Regions from separate parts of the Kitasatospora sp. MAP12-44 genome, predicted to be linked through region 1. Evidence: riboswitches for the same ligand, from Rfam matches in the RefSeq annotation. Region 1 holds a riboswitch; each other region holds the start of a gene.
What was found. A riboswitch is a leader RNA that binds a small molecule or an ion and turns the genes downstream of it on or off. The one in region 1 is predicted to bind cyclic di-AMP.
Positions count from the first base shown of each region.

Region 2: it holds a riboswitch for cyclic di-AMP, as region 1 does, so the genes downstream of both, P3T34_RS06665 (transglycosylase family protein) here and P3T34_RS11310 (C40 family peptidase) in region 1, are expected to answer to the same signal.
Region 3: it holds a riboswitch for cyclic di-AMP, as region 1 does, so the genes downstream of both, P3T34_RS23695 (transglycosylase family protein) here and P3T34_RS11310 (C40 family peptidase) in region 1, are expected to answer to the same signal.
Region 4: it holds a riboswitch for cyclic di-AMP, as region 1 does, so the genes downstream of both, P3T34_RS22065 (M23 family metallopeptidase) here and P3T34_RS11310 (C40 family peptidase) in region 1, are expected to answer to the same signal.

Region 1 covers NZ_JARZAE010000004.1:2,401,618-2,403,783, reverse strand. The annotation lists gene P3T34_RS11315 (C40 family peptidase) at 1-441, shown strand, start outside; cyclic di-AMP (ydaO/yuaA leader) riboswitch at 725-875, shown strand; gene P3T34_RS11310 (C40 family peptidase) at 887-1,984, shown strand.
Region 2 covers NZ_JARZAE010000004.1:1,333,965-1,336,130, forward strand. The annotation lists gene P3T34_RS06660 (hypothetical protein) at 1-247, shown strand, start outside; cyclic di-AMP (ydaO/yuaA leader) riboswitch at 718-921, shown strand; gene P3T34_RS06665 (transglycosylase family protein) at 929-2,113, shown strand.
Region 3 covers NZ_JARZAE010000004.1:5,069,553-5,071,718, reverse strand. The annotation lists gene eno (phosphopyruvate hydratase) at 1-118, opposite strand, end outside; gene P3T34_RS23695 (transglycosylase family protein) at 280-960, opposite strand; cyclic di-AMP (ydaO/yuaA leader) riboswitch at 966-1,120, opposite strand; gene P3T34_RS23690 (cytochrome P450) at 1,329-2,166, opposite strand, start outside.
Region 4 covers NZ_JARZAE010000004.1:4,714,372-4,716,537, reverse strand. The annotation lists gene P3T34_RS22070 (hypothetical protein) at 1-243, shown strand, start outside; gene P3T34_RS22065 (M23 family metallopeptidase) at 233-1,162, opposite strand; cyclic di-AMP (ydaO/yuaA leader) riboswitch at 1,174-1,337, opposite strand; gene P3T34_RS22060 (alpha/beta hydrolase) at 1,673-2,166, shown strand, end outside.

The sequences.
Region 1 (2,166 bases):
GGCGACCGGGCCGCCCTGCAGCAGGCCGACGCCGCCTCACGCAGCAGCTCGCGGATCGACCTCAGCACCCTCAACCTGCCGCCGGCCTCCGGCTACGCGGCGATCGCCGTGGCGACCGCGCTGAGCGAGATCGGCAAGCCGTACCACTGGGGGTCGACAGGTCCCGACGAGTTCGACTGCTCGGGTCTGATGGTCTATTCCTACGCCGCCGCCGGCGTCTCGCTGCCGCGTGTCTCCCAGGAGCAGGCCGGCTACGGCGTCACGGTGCCGAGCCTGGCCCAGGCGCAGCCCGGCGACCTGGTGATCTACGGCCCCGGCGCGCACCACGTGGCCATGTACATCGGCAACGGCGACGTCGTGCACGCCCCGCGCGAGGGCGAGCTGATCCATATCGCCTCGGCGACCTCGATCGGCACGATCCAGACCATCCGACGGGTCTGACGCCGAGTCGCGGCGACTGCGCTCGCGCCGAACTGACGCCTCACCAAACGGTTTTGTGAGCTGCGCCACTCAAGGTGCCGCTCGTGATCAACCCCTGGTGATGCCCATATCACCCACAGTCAAAGTTGCACGTTTTTTCCGACAAGGATTTGAACGGATCACGGTTCTGTTACTAGGGTCATGATTCGAACCGCCGCGATGGAGATCACCCAGCCTGGGTGGCAGCGGGGGTTACCGCCGAGTCTGGAAAGCAGCGGGGCAGTTGACTGCCCGACGGGGAGCCCTTGCGAGGGTGCTGCGGACCGGAGCCGGGGAACCACGTTCCTCGGGGTGAATCGGCGCCAGGTCGACCGCAAGGTCGGTGAGGCGTCGTAGGGCATCTCTTCCAGCCCGAACCCGTCAGCTCACCCGGTAGGCGGATGTAGGAAGAAGGAGACCCGCCTTCGTGGCGTCCCATCGTCGTCCCAAGCCCACCGGTCGAACTCGCGCGTCGATCCTGACCGCGGCCGCTGCCACTGCCATGGCCCTTGCCTCGCAGACTGGCGCGCACGCGGACCCGGCGCCCACCCTCGACCAGGTCAAGTCGCAGGTTGACGCCCTGAACACGCAGGCCGAGGCTGCCACCCAGCAGCTGGACGGTGCCCAGGAGAAGCAGCAGCAGCTGACCACGCAGGTCGGCCAGCTGCAGGACCAGGTGGCCCGCCAGCAGGACCAGGTGACCACGCTGCAGGGCGGTCTGGCCGAGGTGGCCGCCGACCAGTACGCCTCCGGCGGTATATCGCCGACCGTTCAGCTGATGCTCAGCGCCAAGCCGGACAGCTTCCTGACCCAGGCCGGTTCGCTGAACCAGATGAACAGCACCCAGTCCGAGACGCTGAAGCAGCTCCAGCAGGAGCAGCAGAAGCTCGACCAGGACAAGGCCGAGGCGCAGAGCAAGCTCGCCGACCTGGCCAGCACCACGCAGACCCTGCAGGCCGCCAAGACCGATGTGCAGGCCAAGTTGGCGAAGGCCCAGGCCCTGCTGAACACGCTGACCGCGCAGCAGCGCCAGCAGATGGCCGACGCCGAGGCGAAGGCCTCCGCCGACGCCGCCGCCAAGTCCGCCGCCAGCATCGCGGCCATCACCGGCCAGGCCGCCTCGCGCAGCTCCAGCCGGACCGACCTGAGCGCCCCCAACACCGCCGGCGCCAACCCGCATGCCGCCGCCGCGATCGAGGCCGCCGTCAGCCGGCTCGGCGACGCGTACGTGTACGGCGCCACCGGCCCGAACACCTTCGACTGCTCGGGTCTGACGCAGTGGGCCTACGCGCAGGCCGGCGTCTCGCTGCCGCGCACCTCGCAGGAGCAGGAGTCGGCCGGCACCAACGAGGGCACCAACCTGGCCAACGCTCAGCTCGGTGACCTGATCATCTTCTACGGCGGCGACCACGTCGGCATCTACGTGGGCGGCGGCAACGTCATCCACGCCCCGCACACCGGTTCGGTGGTCCGCTACGAGGCGGCCTCCTCGATGCCGATCACGGCCATCGTGCGCCCGTACTAGGGTCCCCACGCAGGTCCGCACGTAGGTCCGCACGGCCCGGTCTCCGCTCGGAGGCCGGGCCGTCGGCGTTCCGGTCGGCGCACTGATGTCCGATTGGTGGTCAAATATTCGTCTTGGCAAGGGTTTGGACTCATTCGCCGCGCACCGCTAACGTCGGCGCTCGGAGTACCGCCTTCCACGTC
Region 2 (2,166 bases), 1.1 Mb from region 1:
GCAGCGCCCCGCCCTGGCCGCGCTGGTGATCGGCCCGGAGGTGGACGCCGAACTGCTGCGCGCGGCCGGCGAGGAGACCGGCTGCCCGAGCGCCGAGGCGCTGGGCGGCTACCCGACCATCGGTCAGCTGGTGGCCGCCGGCTACCTCGGCGCGGTCGGGACGGCTGCGGCCGAGGCCGAAGCGGCCCAGGAGCAGCGGAACCAGCAGCAGGAGCAGCAGGACTGGCAGGAACAGCAGGGCGAGTAGGGCATAGGGGTCAAGTGGGGCGAAAGGGACAGAATCTTTCGCCCCGTAAGAACTGTGGGTCGGTCATCCGCGCGACGGAGGACCGGCCCACAGGCATGTCCGCACCCCCGGCGGGGCGTCAGGGCGACCCGGGCGTGACCTCGGCGTGACCTTCGGCCGGGGGGTCTTTGGTCCCGTCCGCGGCCGCTCGGCCGGTCGGCGCCGCACTCCCGATTCCGGGTCAGCCACTCCCCCGGCCGGACACGATGTCAGCTGTCGACCGAGCTGAACCACCGGCAATTCCCTTACTCGAACGCCTGATTGTTCGCCATCGGAGCATCCGCCCCCACCCTGGACACCGACGCCCTGTCAGTTGATCTCCCGGGGTGATCTTGAGGGGCCACTGGGACTGGTGTGACCGGTGTCACAGGTGTTTGCGGTTTCAACTTAAGTCTGTCTAACGTGCTCCCGTTCGTGGTCACACGGACCCAGCAATCCGGACGCCGAATCCTGCCACCGGGCCCGCTGGCACCGCACAACAAGCACCACGGCAGGAGCGGGGGAACCAGGTAAGCCGCCCCGGGAACGGTCCTCGGACCGAGACACCCGGAGCTAGGGGTGAAGCCGTGCTCAGCACGGCCGGGCAACTCCAGCCCGAATCCGACAGCTCACCTCGTAGGCGTAGGAGAGGAACGCGACTTCATGCTGCCCATCACCAGTTCGAAGAGCTCGACCCGTACCCGCCGCGTCATCGCCGCCACCGGCCTGGTCGGCCTCGGTCTCAGCCTCCCGTGCATCACCGCCACCACCGCCTCCGCCGCGACCGTCTCCACCTGGGACAAGGTCGCCCAGTGCGAGAGCAGCGGCGACTGGAGCATCAACACGGGCAACGGCTTCTACGGCGGCCTCCAGTTCACGTCCTCCACCTGGGCCGCCTTCGGTGGCACCCAGTACGCCCCCGAGGCGAACCAGGCGACGAAGGACCAGCAGATCGCCGTCGCCGAGAAGGTGCTGGCCTCTCAGGGCCCCGGCGCCTGGCCGGTCTGCTCGATCCAGGCCGGCCTGACCGCCGGCGGCCCGGCCCCCGCCATCAACACCGGGACGTCCGCGCCGGCCGCCGCGACCCCGGCCCCGGCCGCTCCGGCCCCCGCCACCGCCGCTCCGGCCGCCTCCGGCCAGAACACCGCCTCGCAGCACTCCGGCTGGCACCAGGACGCCGCTGCGGGCGCCGACAGCAGCTACACCGTGGCGGCCGGCGACTGGCTCTCCAGCATCGCCCAGAGCCACGACGTCCAGGGCGGCTGGGAGCACCTCTACGAGCTCAACAAGTCGGTCCTGACGCACGGCCCCGACACCATCTACCCGGGCCAGAAGCTCTCGCTCGGCGGCTCCACCGCGACCGCCTCGTGGAGCCACGGCAACTGGGGCCACTCGGACAACTCGGGCACCACCGCCCCGGCGCAGACCCCGGCCCCCGCCACCGCGGCGACCACCACCAGCGCCAAGACCCCCGCCCCGGCGGCCACCGGCAGCATGGCCGCCGCGGTCGCGTTCGCCGAGTCCAAGGTCGGCCAGGCGTACATCTACGGCGGCACCGGCAACGGCGGCTGGGACTGCTCCGGTCTGACCCAGGCCGCGCTGGCCCAGGCCGGGATCTCCATCCCGCGCGTGGCCGCCGACCAGGCCGCCGCCAGCACGCACGTCTCGCTGGACGCGCTGCAGCCCGGCGACCTGCTCTTCTGGTCGAACAACGGCGCCGACTCCGGCGTCTACCACGTCGGCATCTACGTGGGCAACGGCTCCTACGTCGAGGCCGCCAACCCGAGCGTCGGTGTCCACATGGAGACCATCGCCAACTGGGCGCCGGACTTCGCCGGCCGGGTCTGACCCTTCGCCTGACATACGGCGGTGGCCCGCCTCCCCCTCGTCGAGGGGGAGGC
Region 3 (2,166 bases), 2.7 Mb from region 1:
CGGACGGAACGGCGGCACGGCCGGTGCTGCCGTCGTCGAGGCCGACCTCGACCTCGACCGTGGGGTTGCCACGAGAGTCGAGGATCTCGCGGGCTACGACGACATCAATGGACGGCACGAGGCATCTCCTATGCGGAAGCGGTCCTGCGGGAAACGGGTTCGTTACGACCTGAGCCTAGCCGCACCCCAGGTCCGGGCCACCCGGACCTGGGGTGCGTCTCAACACGTGGCGTCGTACTCACCGGTAGTTCACCGAGTGGTGCGTCAGCGTGCGGTGCGTCAGCGGAGGTGGAGCACCTCGCCCGGCAGGATCAGGTTCGGGTCCGCGCCGACGACCCCGTGGTTGCCCTGGTAGAGCGCCTGCCAGCCGCCGTCGACGTGCTGGGTCTGGGCGATCGTGGACAGCGTGTCGCCGGCCCGGACGGTGTACGGCTGACCGGAGTTGGCCGGGGCGGCGGGAGCGGTCGGCGACGCCGCAGCCGGGGCCGCGGTCCGGGTGCTCTGCTTCGACGTGGCCCCGGGCTTGGCGGCGGACTTCACGGCGTCGGAGCCGGCGGAGGTGTCGACCGCGGCGGGCGCGCCCCCGGAGGTCAGCCCGGCCTTGACCGAGCAGACCGGCCAGGCGCCGGGCCCCTGCGCGGCCAACACCCGCTCGGCGACCGAGATCTGCTGCGCCCGGGTGGCCTGGTTCGCCTGCCCGGCGTACTGGGTGCCGCCGTAGGCCGCCCAGGTCGAGGGGGTGAACTGCAGGCCTCCGTAGAAGCCGTTGCCGGTGTTGATGGACCAGTTGCCGGTGCTCTCGCAGTCGGCCACCTTGTCCCAGGTGGTCACCGGGGCGGCGTGCGCCCCGGTGGCGGTGAGCAGTGGGAGCGCCAGACCGGCACCGGCCACGCCGGCCACGGCGATGACCTTCTCGGTCTGGGTACGACGACGGTGACGGCCAGTTCCTGCAAACAGCATGAAGGTGTCCCTCTCCGCACGCCTGCGAGGTGAGCTGTCGGGTTCGGACCGGGAGGTGGCCCGGCCGCGCTGGGCGCGGCTTCACCCCGAGCCGTAGGGGAAACGGCAGAAAATCCTGGGTCCCCCGCCCCTGCCCAGGGGGTTGTGTCGGTGTCCCGAAGCGCGGCGGGCAGGATTTGGCGTTCCGCGCACGGGGTTCGCAACCGCGAACTCCAGGGAGAGTAGGCAGATAGCAACAACAATCACAAGCTCATATCGCGTACATCACACGAGAATTACGGATCGTCATGGATCGCCTACCAACGGAGGCGATATGTCGGAGTTGATGGACATTCATCCCGACCGTGGAGCAGCGTTTCGACACGCCGTCAGAGCTTTCCTGACGACTCCTCCGGAGTGAAGGTGACCGGGAGTTCCCGCAGGCCACGCATGATCAGGCCGCCGCGCCAGCGCAATTCCCCGGCGTCGGCGGAGAGCTGAAGGTCCGGCAATCGGGTGAGCAGCGTGGCGAGTGCCGCCTGCCCCTCCAACCGGGCCAGTGGGGCGCCGATGCAGTAGTGGATCCCGTGACCGAAACCGAGATGCGGATTGTCCGCGCGGGCCAGGTCCAGGGTGTTCTCGGCGGCGAACCTGGCCGGATCCCGGTCGGCCGCGGCCAGCACCACGAGCACCGGATCGCCGACCGGGATGTCCACCCCGCCGATCCGCAGCGGAGCCACCGCGAACCGCCAGGTGGCCAGCTCCACCGGACCGTCGTAGCGCAGCAGTTCCTCGACGGCGGTAGCCAGCAGCCCGCTCTCGCCGCGACTCAGCGACTCCTGCAGCAGGGCGCGCTGCTCGGGGTGGCGCAGCAGCGCGTACATGCCGTTGCCGATCAGGTTGACCGTGGTCTCAAAACCGGCGAAAAGGAGGATGAACGCCATCGCGGCGGCCTCGTTCTCGGTGAGGTGCTCGCCGTGGTCGCTGGCCCGGATCAGACCGGAGATCAGGTCGTCGCCCAGGTCCGCCCGCTTGCGGTGGATCAGCTCCGCCAGGTACGTGCGCATCCGCTTCACCGCGCGCGCCACGCCGCCGCGCGGGCCGCCGCCGTGGCGGATCATCATGCCCGCCCAGTCCCGGAAGTCGTCCTGGTCCTCGGGCGGCACGCCGAGCAGGTCGCAGATCGCGTAGATCGGCAGCGGGAAGGCGAACTCGTGGATCAGGTCG
Region 4 (2,166 bases), 2.3 Mb from region 1:
CTGAACGCGCTGGGTCTGCCGATGCCGCAGGAACTCGCCGGGGACTTCCCCGCCTTCGAGGCCGCCGTGGAGGCGGAGGCCCTGCGGCTGTACGGCGAGTGGACCGTCCCCGGCCTGCCGGCCCTGCTGCTGGCCGAGTACCGGGACCTGGCCCCGGAACCCGGTTCGAGCGAGATCGACAGCTACCTGATCGAGCAGGGCTACACCGAGCAGGACTTCACGGAGCAGGGCTTCACGGAGTGACGCCGCGCTCCTGAAGCCAGGCCCGCGGGTCGACCGGGGCGCCGCCGCCGGGCCGGATCTCCAGGTGCAGGTGCGGGCCGCTCACACCGGCCGTGTTGCCGGTGGCCCCGACCTTGCCGAGCACCTCGCCCGGGGCCACCGGGCCGGCGGCGACGGCGATCGAGGAGAGGTGGCAGTACCAGACCTCGGTGCCGTCCGGCAGGCTCTGGATCACCCGGTAGCCGTACGAGCCCGACCAGCCGGCCGAGGTGACGGTGCCGGCGCCGAGCGCGGTCACCGGGGTGCCGGTGGCGGCGGCGAAGTCGAGGCCGGTCTGCAGGTGCGCCCAGTGCGAGCCGGCCTGGCCGGACTGCGCGCCGAGCGTGTACTTGCCGATGGGGAGGGTCAACTCGCCCTGGCCGACCGGCTGGACGGCGGTCACGGGCTGCACGGGCTGCACGGCGGCGACTGGCTGGACGGCTGCGGCCCGCTGCTCGGCGGCGGCGCGCTCCTCGGCGGCGGCCTGTTCGGCCGCCGCGCGGGCGGCGGCCTCGGCCTGCGCGGCACGCTTGGCGGCGGCCTCCTGCGCGGCCTCCAGACGGGCGCTCTCCTCGGCGGCGGTCCGGCGGCTGTCGGCCTGGTGCTGGATCCGGGCGGCGAGCGCGAGGCCCGGGTCGGCCGCGCTGTCGCCGGCCGTGGCGAAAGCGCTGTCCGCAGCATCGTCGGCGGAGACGGACGGCGCCGGGGCGGGCGGCGCGGCTGCGGCGGCCGCGGTGGCGGAGAGGCCGGTGGCGCCGAGCGCGGCCGCCATCGCGGTGACCCCGAGGACGGGCCCACCAGCCCTGGACTGCTTGGGGATCCGGTGCCGGGCCGCCTCGTCGGGAAGGCCGGCGGGGTCGAGCAGCTGGGTACGGCTCTGCTGGGAGTGCGACGACGCCACGGGGGCGCGCTCCTTTCCTTCCTTCTCGCCTACCGGGTTAGCTGACGGGTTCGGAGCAGGAAGGTCTCCTACGGTCCGGCCGGGGCCGGTCCGATTCACCCCAAGGAACGATTGGTTCCCCGGCTCCCGGACGTCGCCCGAGGGCTCGGTCCTGAGGATTTGGCGACGGCGCACGGTGCCGATCGGATACGGCGTTGCCGACCGCGCTGCGTTATCAAACGTTAATCCTAGGAGGCTCTGATTCCAAGCTGCTTGGCCGGAATTGTCACACGCATCCAAGACCAAACGGTTGGTTTGTCGCGCATATCCGATTCGCCGCTACGCTGCGTGACAAAAACGCGTACTTAGGTGCAGCACAACAGAGTTGGCGATCCTTCAGCTATGACCACCTCGATTCAGCCACGGACGACCCTCTTGACGGCTAAGGCTATTAGCCTTAGCTTTGTGGTTGTCGGCAGCGCCCCTCGGCGCCCAACCAACCAGCCGGCCGCAGCCCGCAGGAGGACCGCCATGAACAGCACCTTCGCACCGCAGACCCAGTACCTCGACCTCCCCGGCGGCCGGATCGCCTTCGACGACTCCCTCGGCGAAGGCGTCCCGGTCGTCCTCATCCCCGGGATGCTCGAACCGCGGACCGCCTACCGGCGCCTGCGCCCGCTGCTCACCGCCGCCGGCCACCGGGTGATCACCATGGACCTGCGCGGCTTCGGCGAGTCCTCGATCACCTGGGACGACTACTCCCCCACCGCGATCGCCGGCGACGCCCTGGCACTGCTCGACCACCTGGGCATCGAGCGCGCGGTACTGGCCGGCAACTCCTACACCGGCGCCAGCGTGGTCAAGTTGGCCGGCACCGCCCCCGAGCGGGTGGCCGGCATCGTCCTGCTGGACGCCTTCGTGGAGAACCTCCCGACGAACGGCGTGCAGCGCGCCATGCTGAAGGCCCTCGGCGCGCTGATGGTGCACGTCCCCGCCTTCTGGGGGCTCTACCTGAAGAAGATGGC